One region of the Enterobacter ludwigii genome, then DNA from elsewhere that is predicted to be linked to it. Evidence: predicted binding sites of a transcription regulator. Region 1 holds the regulator's gene; each other region holds the start of a gene.
What was found. The regulator PhoB, encoded in region 1, activates phosphate uptake and scavenging genes when phosphate is short. The targets are predictions, from matches to a motif close to CTGTCATAAAACTGNCNNAT.
Positions count from the first base shown of each region.

Region 2: the regulator PhoB is predicted to act here: its motif matches at 4,036-4,055, upstream of phnC (phosphonate ABC transporter ATP-binding protein).
Region 3: the regulator PhoB is predicted to act here: its motif matches at 4,641-4,660, upstream of BH714_RS17595 (esterase-like activity of phytase family protein).

Region 1 is NZ_CP017279.1:131,766-139,120, reverse strand. Features, by position in the region: gene proY (proline-specific permease ProY) at 1-375, opposite strand, end outside; gene brnQ (branched-chain amino acid transporter carrier protein BrnQ) at 457-1,776, opposite strand; gene phoR (phosphate regulon sensor histidine kinase PhoR) at 2,186-3,481, opposite strand; gene phoB (phosphate response regulator transcription factor PhoB) at 3,503-4,192, opposite strand; gene sbcD (exonuclease subunit SbcD) at 4,380-5,585, shown strand; gene sbcC (exonuclease subunit SbcC) at 5,582-7,355, shown strand, end outside.
Region 2 is NZ_CP017279.1:4,116,717-4,124,071, forward strand. Features, by position in the region: gene phnH (phosphonate C-P lyase system protein PhnH) at 1-91, opposite strand, end outside; gene phnG (phosphonate C-P lyase system protein PhnG) at 88-540, opposite strand; gene phnF (phosphonate metabolism transcriptional regulator PhnF) at 541-1,266, opposite strand; gene phnE (phosphonate ABC transporter, permease protein PhnE) at 1,287-2,066, opposite strand; gene phnD (phosphonate ABC transporter substrate-binding protein) at 2,119-3,135, opposite strand; gene phnC (phosphonate ABC transporter ATP-binding protein) at 3,160-3,948, opposite strand; gene yjdN (VOC family metalloprotein YjdN) at 4,085-4,522, opposite strand; gene BH714_RS19360 (zinc ribbon domain-containing protein YjdM) at 4,603-4,938, opposite strand; gene crfC (clamp-binding protein CrfC) at 5,536-7,355, shown strand, end outside.
Region 3 is NZ_CP017279.1:3,734,643-3,741,997, reverse strand. Features, by position in the region: gene BH714_RS17610 (carbon starvation CstA family protein) at 1-1,928, shown strand, start outside; gene BH714_RS17605 (YbdD/YjiX family protein) at 2,025-2,228, shown strand; gene yjiA (GTPase) at 2,239-3,192, shown strand; gene BH714_RS17595 (esterase-like activity of phytase family protein) at 3,239-4,597, opposite strand; gene BH714_RS17590 (YfaZ family outer membrane protein) at 5,010-5,555, shown strand; gene BH714_RS17585 (hypothetical protein) at 5,555-5,875, shown strand; gene BH714_RS17580 (NAD-dependent succinate-semialdehyde dehydrogenase) at 5,920-7,290, opposite strand.

The sequences.
Region 1 (7,355 bases):
GATCCAGTGCGGAACCGCGGGGAACCAGACGCCCATGTAGATGCCAAAGGCGGTAACGTCGGCAATAGCCACAATCAGAATTTCGAAGCAGTAGGTCCAGCCGGTGATGAAGCCCGCCAGCGGGCCTAAGTTTTCCTGCGCATAGCGCGAGAACGAACTGGCAGACGGATTGTGAACCGACATCTCCCCGAGGGCGCGCATGATAATATACGCGGCCACGCCACCGATGATGTAGGCCAGCAGAACGCTGGGACCGGCCATTTTAATGGCATCTGCCGAGCCATAAAAAAGACCGGTACCGATAGCGGATCCCAGCGCCATAAAGCGAATGTGGCGGGTGCTGAGTCCACGTTTGAGTTTGTTAGTGCTTTCCATTTAAATCTTGCCATTCAACTCGAAAAAAACAAAAAACCACGGGGCCTTAAGCCCCGTGGTTAAACAGTTTGTTGCCGTTGATTAATGGGCGTTCGATGCGACCTGACGCCCTGCAGCACGATCCCAGATAATGGCCAGAACCAGTGCAACAACGGTAGGCATCAACCAGGCCAGGCCTTGCTCGGACAGCGGCAGACGCTGTGTCCAGGCTGGCAGTATTTGCGCAAAGGCGGATGCTTTAATCCCGTCAAGGATACCAAAAATCAGGCTGATAAACATGGCTGGCGCAATAATTCGCGACGAGTTGTTCCACCACGGGCGGGTGAAGCTCAGCACCACCAGCACAATACACGGCGGATAGATGGCCGTCAGCACCGGGATAGAGACCTGAATCAGGTGGCTCAGACCGAGGTTTGACACCGCCATGGAGAAGATGCCCAGGATAAAGACCAGCGTGCGGTAAGAGAGCGGCAGATACTGAGCAAAGAACTCAGCGCAGGCGCAGGTCAGCCCCACGGCGGTGACAAGGCACGCCAGGAAAATCAGTACCGCCAGCAGCAGGCTACCCGCACCACCAAAGGTGTGCTGTACGTAAGCATGGAGGATCGCCGCGCCGTTGGCATTTTGATCGACCAGTATGGCGCTATCTGAGCCCAGGCGGAACAGCGCCAGGTACAGCAGCGTCAGCCCCACACCGGCCATCAGGCCAGCCCAGATGGTGTAGCGAGTCAGCAGACGCGCTTCCGTTACGCCGCGGGAACGTGCGGCATTCACGATAACAATACCAAACACCATTGCGCCCAGCGTATCCATCGTCAGGTAGCCGTTCACAAAGCCGTTGGAGAACGCGGCGTTTTTATAGGCGTCCATCGCATCGCTAATCGGGCCTGCGGGCCAGACGATGGCCGCAACCGCCAGCACAATCAGCGCCACGATTTTCAGCGGAGCCAGGAAGTTACCCACGGTATCCAGCAGCTTGCCCGGATAGAGGGAAACCAGAATCACAATCGCGAAGTAGATCAGGCTGTAGATAAACAGCGGCATCGCGCCATCGCCAGTGAGCGGGGCAATCCCCACTTCGAAGGATACGGTCGCGGTACGCGGGGTCGCAAACAGCGGGCCAACGGCCAGATAACAGACGGTCGCCAGCAGAATGCCGGCCACTTTGCCAATCGGGGTGCTGAGGCTATCAACGCCACCACCGACTTTCGCCAGCGCGACGACGGTCAGTACCGGCAGACCCACAGCAGTAATCAGGAAACCAAACGCAGCGGTCCAGACGTGTTCACCCGCCTGTAAGCCAACCATTGGAGGGAAAATGATGTTGCCTGCGCCAACGAACAGCGCAAATGTCATAAAGCCCAGCGCGATGATGTCACGCGATTTTAAGTGATGGGTCATAAAACCTTACTGCCTGTGGATGTGGTGTTGAAAACATTGAGATTTTCGCTATCCCTGACGGGACGATACAGCGGAAAATTTGCTCAATTTCAGCGGGATATGCTCCCGTCCTGGCGTGGAGAAGAATAGTTTTTCGATTTACCACGCAAATACAGTCGGTATGACAGTATCTGGGGCGCAATTTAAACGCTTATAACGTTTAAAGGCAAGATGGGATCGTGAAACCAGAACAATATGCCAGCATCAAAAATCAGATCAGCACAATACGCTAATTATAAGAAAAACCCATGGCTAATCATGCGAACAAAAAACAGCCAGCCGTATAATATTCAGCCGCGTTTCGCTTGACTGCAAAGCAAACGGGCCAGCAAACGCTGGCCCGTGGAAAGGTAAACTGACACGCCTGTCGTCAGGCGATCTTTTTGGCAATTAATCGTTCCGGGATAACGAAACTGAAGCGGGTTCCCTTACCCAGCGTGCTTTGAATATCGAGACGGCTTTCATGATGATTCACCGCGTGTTTCACAATAGCCAGCCCCAGACCGCTGCCGCCGGTCTGCCGTGAGCGCGCTTTATCCACCCGGTAGAAGCGCTCGGTCAGACGCGGGATGTGTTCAGGTGCGATCCCCGGCCCGTTATCCTCTACGCTGAACTCAGCGCCCGTTGGCGTGCGCTGCCAGCGCACCACGATATCCGTCCCCGCTGGCGTATGATTCACCGCGTTATACACCAGATTGGAAATGGCGCTGCGCAGCTCATCTTCGCTGCCAAGCACCTTGAGCGTGTTGTCGACCTCGAAGGTCAGCTGATGCATTTTATGGCTTAACGTCTGCGCTTCGCGCTCCACCACCCGCAGCATCATCGGCACATCAATGGTGTCATTCAATGCCAGCGAGGGGGCGGCCTCAATTTTCGAGAGCGTCAGCAGCTGTTTCACCAGCCCTTCCATACGGTGCGTTTGTTCACGCATCGTATGCAACGCTTTCTCGCGCGGCGCGCCTTCCAGCGTTTGCTCCTGCATCATCTCCAGGTACCCCTGAAGCACCGTCAGCGGAGTGCGTAATTCGTGGCTGACGTTGGCAAAGAAGTTGCGTCGCGCCCCTTCCAGCTGGTGCATCTGGGTGACATCACGGGCAACCATCAGCCACTGCTGGTCGCTGTAAGGCATCACACGGATTTCCAGATGGCGCCCATTATTGAGCTTCAGGTTGTGGGGGCGGGTAAAATCACGCTTTTTCAGGTACAGCGTGAACTCGGGATAACGCAGAAGGTTGAGGATGTTCTGGCCATTATCGTCCGGCCAGCGCAGGCCCAGCAGCTGTTGCGCGAGGCCGTTACACCAGAAGATCGTCCCTTCTTCGGTCGTCAGAATGACAGCATCCGGCAGCGACTCAGCGCCGCTACGGAAGCGTTTGATCAGGCTTCCCAGCTCCCGACGCCGCTTTTTGTTACGCATCTGCATCTGGTGCAGACCGTACAGCAGCGGCTCCCAGCTTCCGCTTCCCGGCGGAGGCGTCATACTTCGGTCAACCCACAGCCACCACGAGAGGCGCAGCAGGTTCCAGAAATGCCAGATCAGAAGCCCGGTAACCGACGCCAGCAGAAACCACGGCAAATATCCAAGAAAGGCCCCCAGAATGAAGGCCGGAATACAGCATAAGATCAGTTCAAAGACGAGCCTTTTCCATGACAGACGTTCCAGCACGCGTCACACTCCTGTCATTGTTCAGAAACGGGTTGAAAAACGATAACCCGTGCCGCGGACCGTCTGCACCATGCGATCGTGGCCGCTCAGTTCCAGCGCTTTTCGCAGGCGGCGGATATGTACGTCAACCGTCCGGTCTTCGACATACACGTTAGTTCCCCAGACGTTATTCAGCAACTGTTCGCGGCTGTATACGCGCTCCGGGTGAGTCATAAAGAAATGCAGAAGTTTAAATTCGGTAGGCCCCATATCGAGGGGATTTTCACCGGTCATGACGCGGTGTGAGGTAGGGTCAAGGCTCAGTCCCTGCATCTCAATCACCTCTTCCACCGCCATCGGTGAAATGCGGCGCATCACGGCTTTAATGCGGGCAACCAGCTCTTTCGGTGAGAACGGTTTGGTAATGTAATCGTCCGCCCCCGTTTCCAGACCGCGTACGCGATCCTCTTCTTCACCGCGCGCCGTGAGCATCACAACCGGTATGTCGCGGGTTAGCGCTTCACGTTTCAGGTGTTTGATAAACTGCAGCCCGGAGCCGCCAGGCAACATCCAGTCGAGCAGAATCAGATCGGGCCAGGGTTCATTCAGCTGGTTCACCGCGCTGTCATAATCTTCCGCCTCAACCGGCTGGAAGCCATTTTGCTCGAGCACGAAGCACACCATTTCACGAATCGGAGCTTCATCTTCTACGACCAGAATACGTCTCGCCATACTTTGCCCTGTTTTATCTTATTTAAGTTACAAGTTTGTAATGCGGCGTCATTATGCGTCAGATTTATGACAGATTTATGAAAAACAGTACCACTATAAAGGGCAAACTGTTGTTTTATTACAGCGGTTATTTTCTGTTCCCTGACAGTTTATAATCCTGCTTTCTCTTTTTCGCCACGGATCAGCAATGCGCATACTACACACCTCTGACTGGCATCTGGGTCAAAATTTTTACAGCAAAAGCCGGGCGGCTGAACACGAAGCGTTCCTGAACTGGCTGCTGGATACGGCCCGCTCTCATGAGGTAGACGCCATTATTGTAGCGGGTGACATCTTCGATACCGGCTCGCCCCCCAGCTATGCGCGCGAGTTATATAACCGTTTTGTCGTCAATCTGCAGCAAACGGGCTGTCATCTGGTGATTGTTGCCGGCAACCATGATTCCGTCGCAACGTTAAATGAATCCCGCGATATTCTGGCGTTCCTCAATACTACCGTGGTGGCCAGCGCAGGACATGCGCCGCAGATCCTGAAAAAGCGCGACGGGACGCCGGGTGCGGTACTGTGTCCGATCCCATTTTTACGCCCGCGCGATATTGTCCAAAGCCAGGCGGGGCTTTCCGGCGCTGAAAAACAGCAGCATTTGCTGCAGGCTATCACCGACTATTACCACCAGCAGCATGCCCAGGCCTGTGCCCTTCGCGGTGACCAGGCGATTCCGGTGATTGCCACCGGGCACCTCACCACCGTTGGGGCCAGCAAAAGCGACGCGGTGCGTGACATTTATATTGGCACGCTGGATGCTTTCCCGGCACAAAACTTCCCGCCCGCGGAGTATATTGCCCTCGGGCATATCCACCGGGCGCAGGTTATCGGCGGCTGCGAGCACATTCGCTACTGCGGCTCGCCCATCTCGCTGAGTTTTGATGAGACCGGCAAAGCCAAAAGTGTCCATCTGGTGAGCTTTAGCGACGGCAAGCTCAGCGCCGTTGACACGCTGGAAGTGCCCGTCACCCAGCCGCTGGCGGTGCTGAAAGGCGATCTGGACGCCATCACCGCCCAGCTTGAACAGTGGCGCGGCGTGGAACAAAACCCGCCGGTCTGGCTGGATATTGAGATCGCCAGCGCCGACTACCTGCATGATGTACAGCGTAAAATTCAGGTACTCACGGAAGACCTGCCGGTAGAGGTGCTGCTGGTGCGCCGCAGCCGCGAGCAGCGCGAGAAAATTCTGCTCGGCGCTCAGCGCGAAACGCTCAGCGAACTCAGGGTGGAAGAGGTCTTTGAACGCCGGCTCTCCCACGAGGAGATTGACGACGCGAAACGCGCACGGCTGAACGAGCTGTTTACGCACACCCTGCATGCCCTGAACGATGAGGAAGAAAACGCATGAAAATCCTCAGCCTGCGTCTGAAAAATCTCAACTCACTGAAGGGTGAGTGGAAAATCGATTTTACCGCGGAGCCGTTTGCCAGCAACGGACTGTTTGCGATTACCGGGGCTACCGGCGCAGGGAAAACGACCCTGCTCGACGCCATTTGTCTGGCGCTGTATCACGAAACGCCGCGTCTGCAGAAAGTCTCCCAGGCACAAAACGATTTGATGACGCGCGACACGGCCGAATGCCTTGCCGAAGTTGAGTTTGAAGTCAAAGGTATTGCCTATCGCGCTTTCTGGAGTCAGAACCGCGCGCGAAATCAGCCCGACGGTAATCTTCAGGCCCCACGCGTCGAGCTGGCACGCTGTGAGGACGGTAAAATTCTGGCCGACAAAGTGTCGGATAAACTGGAACAAACGGCCGCCCTCACCGGGCTGGATTATGGCCGTTTTACCCGCTCAATGCTGCTCTCTCAGGGGCAATTTGCCGCCTTCCTCAATGCCAGACCTTCCGACCGCGCCGAACTGCTGGAAGAACTGACCGGAACCGAGATCTACGGTCAGATTTCCGCCATGGTGTTTGAGAAACACAAAGCCGTACGTAACGCCCTTGAGGTGTATGAAGCACAGGCTGCAGGCGTCGTGTTGTTGAGTGAAGAGCAACAGCAGCAGTTACAGCAAAGTTTGCAGGCACTTACTGACGAAGAAAAAACGCTGCTGGCGCAACAGCAGAATCAACAGAAAGATTTTCAGTGGCTTACGCGCAATGACGAGCTCATACGTGAGCAGCAGCGCGTTGCCACCTTGCAGCAACAGGCGCAACAGGCACTGACCGAGGCTGCGCCCGAGCTGGCAACGCTCCAGCTTGCTCACCCCGCCGCCCAGCTGCGACCACTGTGGGACAGCCAGCAAGAGCAAACCACCCGGCTGGGGCAAACGAAGCAGCGCATTGTTGAAGTAAATGCTCGCTTACAAGCAAAAACCGCGCTGCGCTCGCGTATCCGTAATACGGCCCAGCGTAGCCATGCACAACTGCAGACCGACCTTACGGCGCTGGCACAGTGGCTGGCAGAGCACGAGCGTTATCGTCAGTGGGGCCAGGAGATAGCAGGCTGGCGCGCCCATTTTGCACAGCTGAATCGCGATAAACATCAGATCGCCACGCTTTCCACGCGCATTGCTGAATTACGCCAGAAGCTGACAGAGATGCCGGAAAACGCCCTGACGCTCACGGCTGACGAGGTCAGCGTGGCGATGGAGCAACAGGCTCAGTCACGGACTTTCCGCCAGCGGCTGATGTCGCTTCAGGCCCGTTATCTGCCGCTGCAACAGCGTCTGCGCCAGAGCGGTGAAAGCCTGCAGAAAGCCCAGGCAGAGCAGGTAAAACTCAATGAAACGCTGACGCTGCGTCGCCAGCAGTACAAAGAGAAAAACCAGCATTATCTGGATCTTGAAACGCTCTGCAGACAGGAAGAGAAGATTAAAAGTCTGGAGGCAGAGCGTGCGCAGCTGCAGGCGGGACAGCCCTGCCCGCTGTGCGGCTCAACCTCGCACCCGGCGGTCACTGCCTATCAGGCGCTGGAGCTGAGTGCCAACCAGCAGCGTCGCGACCAGTTAGCCAAAGAGGTCGCTGCGCTTAAAGAGGAAGGATTGTTAGTTCTCGGCCAGGTGAATGCCCTGACCCGGCAGATCCAGCGTGAGACAGACGACGCTCAGACGCTCTCTCAGGAGGAGCAAGCGCTCACTAAAGAGTGGCAATCCGTTTGCGCGTCCCTGAATATCACTC
Region 2 (7,355 bases), 870 kb from region 1:
TGACGCCCGGCTCGCTCATGGCTTTCAGCAGGCGACGAAAACTTTGTTGGGCATCCTGGACGGCCAGGGTAAAAGCGGGTTGAAGCGTCATGCGTTATCTCCGCGAACGAGCGTAAAGAAGTCGACCCGGCTGGTGTTTATCTGGGCCTGGCGGGCGGCAATCAGTGCAGCACGGTCGGCTTCCAGCGGGGCAATAAGGGTTTCCATCAGGGTCTGGAAATGAGGTTGTTCCTGTAACAGGGCGTCAATCACCGCGCAGCGTTCGGCGTGTGGTTTGTCGCGCCCGAGCACGTAGCTGTAGCCCAGCGTGCCGCTGTTCAGGCGGATCACTGCGCGGGTGAGGGTGGCATCGCCGGCGAAGAAGCGCTCACCGGTACCGCCCATACGTGCCTGGATCTGCACCAGACCGATTTCCGGCGCGCGGATGAGGTCATATTCCGGCGTCAGATTCAGCGCCTGTATGCGGTCCGAAAGCGCAGCGGGCTGGCTGTGCGCCAGAACGCCCATCCAGCGCTGGCGGGTGGAGGTGTCGAAATGCATTCAGTGCTCCATGGTGAATTCGATCATGTCGGCGCGGGTCAGGCTGACGGAGTATTCCGTCGCGTCTATTTCGCCGTCACGGTGGTTGAGGGTACGTACGCAGAGCAGCGGAGCCATGTTGGGGATCTCCAGCACTTTGCTCTCTTTGGCCTGCGCGCGGCGGGCGCTGATGCGCGTCTGGGTACGTTTAAGCGAGATGCCCGTGGCATCCTGAAGAAAATCATGCAGCGAGCCGCTGGAGAAATTTTGCAGCACCGGCCACAGCGCCAGGTCGGCGAAGTAGTGGTCTATCTGGCACACCGCCACGCCGTTGACCCGACGCAGGGTACGCAGGTGGATGACATTGTCGCCCTCCTGAATGCCCAGCGCGTCCGCAACGTGGCTTGAGGCCGGGCGCAGCACCGACAGCAGTTTTTCGCTGGTCGGGTGGCTGCCCTGATCCAGCAGGTTCTGGCTAAAACGCGCCTGCGCATTGAGCGGATAGTCAAACGGACGCATCAACACCAGCACGCCGACGCCCTGACGGCGCTGCACCCAGCCGCGCTCGACCAGCTGATCAATGGCGCGGCGCAGCGTGTGTCGGTTCACTTCATAGCGGTCGGCAAGCTGCTGCTCGGCAGGCAGGTAGTCTCCGCAGCGGTAGTGGGTGCGAAGTTCCACCTCGAGCTTTGCCGCTATCTCTTGCCAGCGGGTAGGGTAACTGGTCGGATGTCTGGATAAGTGCATACAAATCAAAGCCTCGCTTCTCAGATGAAGTGCTTACGCAAACGTTGAGACATAAAATCCAGCAGGCTGACGGTGATGATAATGAGCACCATCAGGGCGCAGGTTTGCTGGAACTGGAACCCGCGAATCGCTTCCCACAGCGTGACGCCAATACCGCCTGCACCCACCATGCCGACGACGGTGGCGGAACGAACGTTGGATTCGAAACGGTACAGGGAGTAGGAGATCAGCAGCGGCATCACCTGGGGCAGTACGCCGAAGAGAATCTCTTCAATTTTGTTGGCGCCCGTTGCGCGGATCCCTTCGACCGGGCCCGGCTCAATAGCTTCCACCGCCTCGGAGAGCAGCTTGGAGAGCACGCCGGTGGTATGAATAAACAGCGCCATCACCCCGGCGAACGGACCCAGGCCGACGGCCACCACGAACAGCATGGCAAAGACCATTTCGTTAATGGCGCGGCAGGCGTCCATCAGGCGACGCATCGGCTGGTAAATCCACCACGGTACGATGTTCTCGGCACTCATCAGGCCGAACGGAACAGAAAGGATGACGGCCAGGGCGGTGCCCCAGACGGCGATTTGCAGAGTGACCGCCATTTCACTGAGGTAATCCTGCCACTGGCTGAAATCAGGCGGGAAGAAGTCGGCGGCAAAAGTGGCCATATTGCCGGCATCTTTAAACAGCAGCAGCGGATCCATTTCCGCGCCCTGCCAGGAGATAACGAGCACCGCAAGCAAAATGGCCCAGCTAAAAAGCGAGAACCAGCTGCGTTTCGGCGGTGGGAGGGTGATGGTTTGCATGTGTGCCCCTTTGGTCTGAATGCCCTCTCCCACCGGGAGAGGGCGGTAAGCGTTATTGCACCGCTTTATTCACGCTGCTCATGGCGCCGAGCGCCGCGGTCAGGCGGTCAAGGTCTTCGAGCTGAGCCTGAATCGCAGCCACTTTGCTGCTCTTCTCCTCCTCCTTCAGGCCCTTGTTGTCCTTCACGCCCTGCATCTCTTTAAACAGCGCCAGCTGGCGAATCGGGACCAGTTGCAGGTCGCTTGACGGGCGGAAAGGTGCCCAGCCCAGGCGTTCCAGAACCGTTTTTTCTTCCGGCGTTTTGCCGTAATTCATAAAGAAGTCGTACACCTTGTCTTTGGTGGTCTCAGACAGGTTTTTGCGCCAGACGATGGGGTCGCCCGGGATCAGAGGGGATTTCCAGATAACCTTCAGCGCTTTCAGCTTGTCCGGTGCCGAGGTTTTCAGCTTGTCGAGGTTCTCGGTGTTATTCGTGGCGACATCCACCTGCTTATTGGCCACGGCCAGCGCGTTGGTTTCATGGCTGGCGTTCACGGTGCGCTTAAACTCGCTGGCAGAGGCGTTGTTTTTAGCAAAGACGTAATAGCCCGGCACAAGGAAACCAGAGGTGGAGTTGGGATCGCCGTTACCAAACGTCAGCTCTTTACGTTTGGCGAGCATGTCGTTCAGGTTGTTGATGGGGCTGTCTTTATTGACGATCAGCACGCTCCAGTAACCCGGAGAGCCATCCGCGGCAACGGTCTGGGCAAAGACCTGGCCGTTCGCGCGATCCACCGCTTCCATGGCGGAGAGGTTACCGTACCAGGCGATGTCGACTTTGTTAAAGCGCATCCCCTGGATGATGCCCGCATAGTCCGGGGCGAAGAAGGCGTTCACTTTGATCCCCAGTTTGGTTTCCATATCTTTCAGGAACGGTTCCCACTGAGGTTTCAGGTTCTGCTGTGATTCCGTCGAAATAATGCCAAAGTTCAGCGCTTTTTCCTGCTCCTGGGCGTACGCAGGGCTTAACAGAGTGCTTATGCTGAACATGCTGGTAAACGCCAGCGCGGCAACGGCTTTGTAGCTCATGTACTTTCCTCGGATCGGTTTTAATTAAGCAGCCTGCGCGTTCTCTTCGACGCGGTTAATGCTGCGGTAGAGATGGTCGAAACGGTCGTTATCAAACTGATGGCTTGGGCCATCAAAGAACACATGCCCCTGACGCAACGCGACGATGCGCTCGCAATAGCGCAGGGCGTAGTCCACCTGGTGCAGCGTCACCACTACGGTGATGCCGTCGTTGAGGTTGATGTCGCGCAGGGTTTCCATCACGATGCGAGCCGATTCCGGGTCCAGCGAGGCGATGGGTTCATCGGCAAGAATGATTTGCGCTTTTTGCATCAGGGCACGGGCGATCGCCACGCGCTGCTGCTGTCCACCGGAAAGTGTGGAGACGCGCTGGTGGGCGAAATGCGCCATTCCGACGCGGGTCAGCGCCTGCAACGCTTCCTGCTTTTGAGAGGGGGAGAACCAGCGCAGACAGGTACGCCAGAACGGGGTGCTGCCGAGCGCGCCAATCAGCACGTTCTCCAGTACCGTCAGGCGATTGACCAGGTTGAACTGCTGGAAGATATAGCCCGTCTGGGCGCGGCTTTTGCGGATATCCCGCGCCAGGCGTCCTGCACGCTGCACGGTGTTGCCCAGCAGCTCGACGTGGCTTTCTGAGGTCTTATCACAGGTGATAAGGCCGCTTAAATGACGCATAAGGGTGGATTTACCAGAGCCGGATGGCCCCAGGAGCGCCACCATTTCGCCCTGCTGGACGGTCAGATCAACGGCATGCAGGGCCTTGTTGTGATGAAAGGTCTTGCTCAGTTTCTCGACGCGGATAACAGTTTGCATATGCTGGGCCTCACAATAAATGTGGCCTCATGCTGGCGCATCAATATGACATTTGGGTTAAGTCTCGGTTGCGGGAGTTTGAAGAGTTCAGGGGAGTTTGATGACAGGCGGGGGCAGACTGCCCACCGCCAGAAGGTCACTGTTGTTGCTTAACGACGTTAATCATCCACGGTACGCCGTATTTGTCGGTGACTTTACCGAAACCGTGCGCCCAGAAGGTCTCCTGCCAGGCCATTTCGATATGGCCTTCCGCGGCCAGATTGTCGAACCAGCGTTTGCCTTCTGCCACGTCCTGGGTGTCCAGCACCAGCGTGAACCCGGCATACTGCGCTTTGCTGCCGGGCGGCTGCCCATCACTCATCATGATATCGCTGCCCGCAATGCGAACATTCGAGTGGGCGATCGCCGAATCCGGAAACTGCATGCCAGACGGACAGCCTTCTTCGCTGCTGTCGCCTTTTGGCATTTCACCGAAGGTGATTTTATAGAGGAGCTCTGCGCCGACGGCGTGCTGATAAAAGGCGGAGGCCTCGGCACAGTTACCGGCGAAAGAGATGTAGGGACTTAACGGCATAATCTATACCTCACGTAAGAAGAGCCCGTTAAGTGTAGTTCTCGCCAGCCCGGTAAGCGAAGCGCCACCGGGCGGGTAAATCAGTTCTTTTTCACAAACTCTGATTTCAGTTTCATCGGGCCAAAGCCGTCAATTTTGCAGTCAATATTATGGTCGCCTTCTACCAGACGGATATTCTTCACTTTAGTGCCGATCTTCAGCATGGAAGAGCTGCCTTTAACCTTCAAATCTTTAATCACGGTGACGCTGTCGCCATCAGCCAGCAGATTACCGTTCGCATCTTTTACAACAAGCGTATCAGTATCGTGCGACGGCTCGGCGTCATTCCATTCGTGAGCGCATTCCGGGCAGATGAACATGCCATTATCTTCATAGGTGTATTCAGAATTGCATTTCGGGCAGTGTGGGAGTTGCATAAGGGTATCCTCAAAAAGTGCGTAACACGCTGGAAAGTGCCAGCAAAATGACGGCTGGGTGCCGAAAAAGGGGGCAAGTATAACGCAAATCCACACCGTTGTCGGTGATATTCTATTTAAAAAAAAAAGCAAAAAGCGTGTCGCCAGTGACATTTCCTGTCAGTCAGTTAAGCGATGCTGACGGCATTAACACGGTGGAAAGAAATGGCAGTAAATATATCGAATATTTTATTGCAGCAAATTGCTACGCACCTCCATTTCGGATAAGGTGAAGCGACACATTGTTATTTATCTCCTGACTTCCCCGTCATTCATATCTTATGGCGGTGACGCATTACCTCTCTTTTTAGGTGGGTAAATAATGATGATATATCCTGAAGTTTCTTAAAAATGGGCCAGGCTTTTATCTTTTGGCTGTCATGCCAGAGGGGAAGCTTTACACGCCATGCAAGGATAGCGATTTATTTCTGATTATCTTCAATCAGTTATATTTCGGTGAACATGTTTTCCACACGTGATCATATAAGCCTGAACAACATAATTAAAACCAGTGGCTTAATAAAAGTAATAAATTTGCGTTAAGGAAAGGCTTTTATCATGCACACACAGACCATTTTTGAATTAAGCCAGGAAGCAGAGCGTTTGTTACAGCTCGCCCTGCAAAATCTTGATACGTTGAAATCAATGCCGACGGCGAAGCTGGAAAGCACCGCCGCAGCCATTACGGGTGAAAAGAACAACGTCTTACCTTTGCATTTTAGTGCGCGGGGTGTCGAAGCCCAGCAGGCTATGCTGAATAATGAATTACGGAAAATAACCCGTCTGGAAATGGTGCTGGCAATTGTGGGCACCATGAAAGCGGGGAAATCGACCACCATTAATGCCATTGTCGGAACCGAAGTGTTGCCGAACCGCAACCGCCCGATGACGGCGCTTCCGACATTGATCCGTCATACGCCGGGTCAGAAAGAGCCGGTGCTCCATTTTGCTCACGTCTCTCCTATCGATGAATTAATCCTCCTGTTACAGAAAAAGCTCTGCGATTACGATCGCGGGAAGCTGGCGCAGCGTCTGGAAATTGATAAGGACATGATTACGCTGCTGGAAAGAATTGAAAAAGGTGAGGCTTTCGAGAAGCATCACCTTGGTGCGCAGCCGATATTTCATTGTCTGAAAAGCCTTAACGACCTGGTGAGGCTCTCACAGGCGTTGGGCGTCGAATTTCCGTTCTCTGAATATGCGGCCATCGAACACATTCCGGTGATTGAAGTGGAGTTCGTGCATCTCGCGGGTCTGGATGCCCACCTTGGGCAACTGACGCTGCTTGATACCCCCGGGCCGAATGAGGCCGGGCAACCGCATCTGCAAAAAATGCTGAGCGAGCAGTTATCCCGCGCGTCGGCGGTGCTGGCGGTGATGGATTACACCCAGCTCAAATCGATTTCCGATCAAGAGGTCCGGCAGGCCATTTCAGTCGCCGGTAAATCGGTGCCGCTGTATGCGCTGGTCAATAAATTCGATCAGAAAGATCGTAACAGCGACGATGAAGAACAGGTTAAAGCGATGATCTCCGGCACCTTAATGAAAGGGAATATTTCGCCGGGGCAAATTTATCCCGTTTCGTCGATGTGGGCGTATCTGGCGAACCGCGCCCGTTATGAGATGACTACCCACGGTCAGCTACCGGATCACAAGGAGCAGCGCTGGGTTCAGGATTTTGCCGAAGCCGCGCTGGGACGCCGCTGGCGTACGGAGGATTTGGACGACATCGACCATATTCGTCATGCTGCCGATTTGCTGTGGGAAGATTCGTTATTTGAACAGCCGATCCGCAAGCTTATTTATGCCGCCTATGCCAATGCATCGCTCTTCGCTCTGCGTTCGGCGTCGCATAAGCTGCTTAACTACGCCCAAAATGCCCGGGAGTACCTGGACTTCCGCTACCAGGGGCTGACGGTCGCTTTTGAGGCGCTGGAATTGAATATCGCGCGCCTGGAAGAGGACATGGCCCTGCTGCATACGCGTCAGCGCGTGGTGAGCGACGAAGTGAAGCATGAAGTGGAGCAGGCGCTTAACGCCACCGCTGACTTTATGATGTCGCAGAATACTTCACTCCAGCAGGCGATTAGCCATGTGTTTAGCGCCCGCTCTGTTCTCGACCTGGCTGGCATCGAACCGCGGGATCTTCGCCGTGACGAGCCGCAGGCGCTGAAACAGCTGGTACTGGATGATGAAGGGCAGGCGCGAATTGCGCTGAGTAAAATCCGCTCCTCCTGCGAGCTGATCATGCTGGATGCGCAGACGAAGATCGGCCGGGAGCTGGCGTTACGCTTCGATCAACTGGAGTCGACGCTGGCGCGCTCGCTGAATGAAGCCATGCGGCCAATCGAAACGCGTATTAAAGAACAACTCAGCCA
Region 3 (7,355 bases), 1.3 Mb from region 1:
ATAATGACGGCCTCAACTACGTGCCCACCAACCGCTACGTGTTGTTTGGTCACCACTTTGCCGCTATCGCCGGTGCGGGTCCGCTGGTCGGCCCGGTTCTGGCCGCGCAGATGGGCTACCTGCCTGGTACCCTGTGGCTGCTCGCGGGCGTAGTGCTGGCCGGGGCGGTGCAGGACTTTATGGTGCTGTTTATCTCTTCTCGCCGTAACGGCGCCTCTCTGGGTGAGATGGTCAAAGAGGAGATGGGCCGCGTGCCGGGGACCATCGCACTGTTCGGCTGCTTCCTGATTATGATCATCATCCTCGCGGTGCTGGCGTTAATCGTGGTGAAAGCGCTGGCCGAAAGTCCGTGGGGGGTCTTCACCGTCTGCTCTACCGTGCCGATTGCGCTGTTCATGGGTATCTACATGCGCTTTATCCGCCCGGGTCGCGTGGGTGAAGTGTCGGTGATTGGTATTGTGCTGCTGGTTGCATCCATCTACTTCGGTGGCGTGATTGCGCACGACCCGTACTGGGGCCCGGCGCTGACCTTCAAGGACACCACCATCACCTTCGCGCTGATTGGGTATGCGTTTGTCTCCGCTCTGCTGCCGGTCTGGCTGATCCTGGCACCGCGTGACTACCTGGCGACCTTCCTGAAAATCGGCGTTATCGTCGGTCTGGCAATCGGCATCCTGGTGATTAACCCGGATCTGAAAATGCCGGCAGTGACCCAGTACATCGACGGTACCGGTCCTCTGTGGAAAGGTGCGCTGTTCCCGTTCCTGTTTATCACCATTGCCTGCGGTGCGGTCTCTGGCTTCCACGCCCTGATTGCTTCCGGTACCACACCGAAGCTGCTGGCTAACGAAAAAGACGCGCGTCTGATTGGCTACGGCGCAATGCTGATGGAGTCTTTCGTGGCGATCATGGCGCTGGTTGCCGCGTCCATCATCGAACCGGGTCTCTACTTCGCGATGAACACCCCTCCGGCAGGCCTGGGCATTACCATGCCAAACCTGCATGAGATGGGCGGTGATAACGCGGCGCTGATCATGGCGCAGCTGAAAGATGCGAGCGCACATGCTGCCGCAACCGTCAGCTCCTGGGGCTTCGTGATTTCGCCTGAGCAGATCATGCAGACCGCGAAAGACATTGGCGAACCGTCAGTCCTGAACCGCGCCGGTGGCGCACCGACGCTGGCAGTGGGTATCGCACACGTGTTCCACAAAGTGCTGCCGTGGGCGGACATGGGCTTCTGGTACCACTTCGGTATTCTCTTTGAAGCGTTGTTCATCCTCACCGCGCTGGACGCCGGTACCCGTGCGGGACGCTTTATGCTGCAGGACCTGCTGGGTAACTTCGTGCCGTTCCTGAAGAAAACCGACTCTCTGGTGGCGGGTATTCTGGGAACCGCGGGCTGCGTGGGTCTGTGGGGTTACCTGCTGTATCAGGGCGTTGTCGACCCGCTGGGCGGCGTGAAGAGCCTGTGGCCGCTGTTCGGTATCTCTAACCAGATGCTGGCCGCTGTCGCCCTGGTTCTTGGCACCGTTGTACTGGTGAAGATGAAACGCACCAAATACATCTGGGTCACCGTGATCCCTGCGCTGTGGCTGCTGCTTTGCACCACCTGGGCGCTTGGTCTGAAACTGTTCAGCGCCAATCCGCAGCTGGAAGGCTTCTTCTTCATGGCTAACCAGTACAAAGAGAAAATTGCCGCAGGCGGCGCGGACCTCACTGCCCAGCAGATTGCCAACATGAACCATATCGTGGTGAACAACTACACCAACGCAGGTCTGAGCATTCTGTTCCTGGTGGTGGTGTACAGCATCATCTTCTACGGCATCAAAACCTGGCTGAACGTGCGTAACGCCGAGGGTCGTACGGATAAAGAAACCCCGTATGTCCCGGTACCGGAAGGCGGCGTGAAGACCTCTTCACACCACTAATCCGCCCTCGCATCCCTCTCCCTCCGGGAGAGGGTTAGGGTGAAGGGAAACTACGCCCGGCAGCCCCTGCCGGGCTTTTTCTATCTGGAAGGCACAATGTTTGGTAACTTAGGCGAAGCGAAAAAATACCTCGGTCAGGCGGCGAAAATGCTGATTGGCATTCCGGACTATGACAACTACGTTGAGCATATGAAGACCAACCATCCGGATAAACCGTACATGACCTATACCGAATTCTTCCGCGAGCGTCAGGAAGCGCGCTACGGCGGGAGTGGAGAAGGCGGCGTACGCTGCTGCTAAAGGAGAGACCATGACCCCGATTGCCGTCACCCTGCTGACCGGTTTCCTTGGCGCCGGTAAAACCACCCTGCTGCGCCACATTCTGAACGCGCAGCACGGCTTCAAAATCGCCGTGATCGAAAACGAATTCGGCGAAGTCTCGGTCGACGATCAGCTGATTGGCGATCGCGCCACGCAGATCAAAACCCTGACTAACGGCTGCATCTGCTGCACCCGCTCGAATGAATTAGAAGATGCCCTGCTGGATCTGCTCGACAGCCGCGATCGCGGTGAAATCGATTTTGATCGCCTGGTGATTGAATGCACCGGTATGGCCGACCCCGGCCCGATTATTCAGACCTTTTTCGCCCATGAGATCCTCTGCCAGCGCTACCTGCTGGACGGCGTCATTGCGCTGGTCGACGCGGTTCATGCCGACGAACAGATGAACCAGTTCACCCTCGCCCAGTCGCAGGTGGGCTACGCCGATCGCATCCTGCTGACCAAAACCGACGTGGCGGGCGACAGCGAAAAACTGCGCGAGCGCCTGACGCGTATCAACTCGCGGGCGCCGATTTACATCGCGACGCACGGTGATATCGACCTCTCGCAGCTGTTCAACACCAACGGCTTTATGCTGGAAGAGCATGTCACCTCAACGCCGCGCTTCCACTTTATGGCAGATAAGCAAAACGACGTCTCGTCGATTGTGGTCGAGCTGGATTACCCGGTGGATATCAGCGACGTCTCCCGCGTCATGGAAAACCTGCTGCTCTCTTTTGCCGACAGGCTGCTGCGCTACAAAGGGATGCTGTGGATTGATGGCGAACCGAACCGCCTGCTGTTCCAGGGCGTACAGCGTCTGTACAGCGCGGACTGGGACAGACCGTGGGGAGATGAAACACCGCGAAGCGTCATGGTGTTTATTGGGCTACAGCTGCCGGAAGACGAGATCCGGACAGCGTTTGCAGCACTGCGCAAATAACCGTACGAGCGCAGCCCTCTCCGCAGTTGAGGAGAGGGCTGTGAGATTATTTCAGCGCGTCGGGCAGCGTCACAATCCACAGTTCGCTTTCTGACGCCGGCTTCGCCAGCGGCTTCACGGCGAGGGTAGTCGCAACCGGTTTATCATCAATCGTGAGCGCACCTTGCGAATTCACCCGATAATCCTTGAGCTTCTTGCCCTCGACCGGATTTTCCATCGCCACCTTCACGCCAAAGTCGTTATCGTTCGCGACCGCCAGCGTGTTGTTGTCAATCAGCGCTAACCCTTCGGCCTTTTCCTGCTGCCAGCCAAGCGCGCGCAAATCCACGACCTGGGTTTTAGCCGCCAGCGTAATGCCGCGCTGGGCCAGCGTCTTCTCGTCATCAAACTCCGGGTATTCGCCCGGCTTATCGAAGCGTGTCAGATCGCTCGCCTTGCTGAGGTCCACCTTGTAGATGAGGTTGCGCATGCCATCGTTTTTATCGCTGCCCTGCTCAATCAGCAGCAGGTGCTGATTATCAAGCGCCACAATATCGCCAATTTTGGCGTCACTGTTTTTGCTGTAGGCTTCGCTGTCGATGGGATAACCGTACATCGCGGTTTTCCCGGTCGCCGGGTCGAAGCTCACCAGGCGGGTAAACAGCGCCTGTTTTTTGCTTTTGCCGTCGATATCCAGCGTGCTTTGCACCGCGGCAATGATACGCCCGTCCGGCATACGGGTCAGGCCTTCAAAGCCCCGGTTTGGTTGACGCCATTTAATAATATTCGGCAAGCCGCCCGCGATGGATTTCTCGCCTTCCGCCGCCTGCGGACCGTGAATCGCCAGGATCTTGCCTTTGCTGTCGACGTTAATCAGGAACGGACCGTATTCGTCACACAGCCAGTAACCGCCTTTACCGTCCGGCGTGATACCTTCCGTATCCAGCCCGCGATTGTCGCCCTTCAGCACCTTTAACGTGTCACTGAACGCCACTTCATTGGTCGAGCCAATCACGCCGCTTTGCAGCGGCAGACCGTTGATCGCGCCTTTATCGTCATGCAGAGGGCGCGCATCGACGGCCTCCGCTTTGCCATTTTGTACGCGAATCGTCATCAGCAGCGGAGCGAAATCGGGCGTGACAAAGATTTTGGCTTCGTCTTTCCCCACTTTCGGCGAATCCGCATTCGGACCGCGATCGGTCACGGTCGCAAACGTCAGGGTATCGCCCTGTTTACCGGTAAACAGCAGGCCAGAGCCAATCCCGACCGGGAGTCCCTTCGGGAACGCACCGGCAAACGCGCCGCTGTAGCTCACGCGCGTGCCTTCGGGGAAGCTGACAACATAGTGCTCGGCCGTGGGCTGCGCCGCCAGGCCAGAGAAAGAGAGCGCACAACCGATAAGCACAGGAATAATTTTTCTTTTCATATTGTTAGTATCCAGAAAGTGAAGCCAACAACGTAAAGAACAAACGTGTCAGGAAAATGACACCGCAGAGATACGCGGGCAGGCAATTGCAGGCGCGTGAACCGCCAGAAATGTAAAACTAAACCACGAAGTGTAAAATTTGAAATGTTTCTGGAAATTATTAGAAAGCCAATTAATTCATGTCAAACGGTTATCCTCTGTCTCGTTCAGTGTCTATTTAGTCAAAAAACTAAACCTGTCCTAAACGTCCAGGTAATACATATTGACCCGGCGATAACTAAACATGAAAGCAACATTTCAAAAGCCAGCCATTAACAAAAACAGCATAAAAACACGACCTTAATCACATTTGCAGTCATAAACATCGCTTGTTAAGGTGGCCTCAGATGAAATTAATGACGAGGCATAAAACATGAAAAAACTGAATGTTCTTCTTCTTTCTGCTCTGACCGTCCTGTCGGGTTCCGCACTGGCTATGGGCGGCACGATTGAGCAAGGTAAAAACTTTACTAACCTTAATCTGGAAATGGGTAAATCCTCATCCGGCGTGTACCTTGAAAGCAACTGGCTCAAAAACACCGACGACGGCACGCAAACAGGTGGCGTTGGCGCCGGTTACAACCTGGAAGTGGGCCCGGTGATGCTGAATGCCGGTGCTAAAGCAATCTACCTTGGCCCGAAAAAAGGCGATAACGGCGTGGCATTCCCTATCGGTGGCGGTATTAACGTTGCGCTGACGGACAGCATCCACGTGTTTGGCGAAGGGTATGCCGCACCAGAAGGTCTGAACAACAGCGTGAAAAACTACGTGGAAGCCAACGGCGGTGTGAGCTGGACGCCAATCACGCCTGTGACGCTGAAAGTGGGTTATCGTCACGTAAGCGTTGACGGCAAAGACGGTCGTCCTGGCCACACGCTGATCGACGGCGCATATGTAGGCGGTGGAGTCACCTTCTGATGAAACACCGCATTACCGCGCTTTGCGTTCTGAGCATCACGCTTATGCTCACCGGTTGCGTCCAGTATAAATGGGTGAAACCGGGAGTCAGTGACGCTGAGATGAATAAAAGGCTCACGGAATGCGAAGCACAGGCCCTGATTGATCTGCCCCCGGACAATGTTGTGACCGGTTCGAGCTCGGAAAAAATGGACAAATCGAAAAAGAAAAAGGATATTTCCACGAGCTACACGGTTGAAGACGCGAATGAATATCGCCGGGATACCTTAGTCGACAGCTGCATGTTCAAAAGCGGCTGGGACAAGATTGAAGTGCAATAACCCCAAAAAAAACCTGCCGAATGGCAGGTTTTTTATTCGCGGAGTTACTTACGCACCACCACCAGCTTCTGGTTCACAAACTCTTTGATCCCCAGGTCCGACAGTTCGCGTCCGTAACCGGATCGCTTCACGCCGCCAAACGGCAGCTCTGGCGCGGTATCGGTGAGCCAGTTGATATACACCATGCCGGTCTCAATACGCGACGCCATTTTCTTCGCCCGCTCGATATCCTTGCTGAACACCGCGCCGCCCAGACCATAGTGGGAATCGTTCGCCAGTGCGACCGCTTCGTCATCATTTTTCACCACATAGATCTGCGCCACCGGGCCGAAGAATTCCTCAAAGTAGGCCGAGTTGTCGCGCGAGATATGCGTCAGGATCGTCGGCTCAAAGAAGCACCCGTCACGCTGCACCGGTTTGCCACCGTAATGCAGCGTCGCGCCGTTTTTCACCGCCTCGTTGACCTGTCTGGTCAACGTGTCCAGCGCATCCTGAGAGGACAACGGCCCCAGGGTGGTGCTCTCGTCCAGCGGATCGCCAATCTTCACCTGCTTAAACGCCTCGGTGAATTTCGCGAGGAAGGCATCCGCAATCTTCTCATGCACGATGAAACGCTTCGCCGCCGTACAGACCTGGCCGGCGTTATTGAGTCGGGCATTCACGCCCGTCTTCACGGCCTTCTCCAGATCGGCATCATCCAGCACCACAAAGACGTCGTTACCGCCCAGCTCCAGGGTCGATTTTTTGATGTGCTTCGCCGCCTGCGCCGCGACCACGCTACCCGCTTTTTCGGAACCGGTCAGCGCGGCACCCTGTACACGATCGTCGGCGATGATGTTCGCCACCTGATCCGACGAAATAAACAGGTTGGTCCATGCCCCTTCCGGTGCACCGGCCTCACGCACCAGATGCGCAAACGTCTCTGCACAGTGCGGCACGATGCTGGCGTGTTTGGCGATCACCGGGTTACCGGCCGCCAGGTTCGGGGCGAGGACACGCATCAGCTGGTAATAAGGGAAGTTCCACGGCTCAACGGCCATCAGCACGCCAATAGGGTGGTGCTCGACCCACGCTTCCCCGAGTTCGGAGTCGTACTTCACCGGGGCGAGGAACCGTTGGGCATTATCCGCGTAGTAGCGGGCGATTTGCGCGCACAGTTTCACTTCACCGCGGCTCTGCTCAATGAGCTTACCCATCTCCTTGCTGGCAATTTTGGCCAGATCCTCCGTACGTTCGTCGATGAGGTCCGCAAGTTTACGCAGTACCGGCAGGCGCTGGTTAATGTCGCCTTTTGCCCAGTCCGAATGGTAAAGCGCATCGGCCGCCTTCAGCGCCGCTTCAACATCCGCGTCGGTATGGGAGGGATATTCTTTGATGAGCTGGTTTGTGGCAGGATTTACTGTCTGGTAAGCCATGTCGAATCTCCTTGTTTTACCGCTTAGGGTATTAAGGGTAGACAATATGACTGGCGATGGACGTA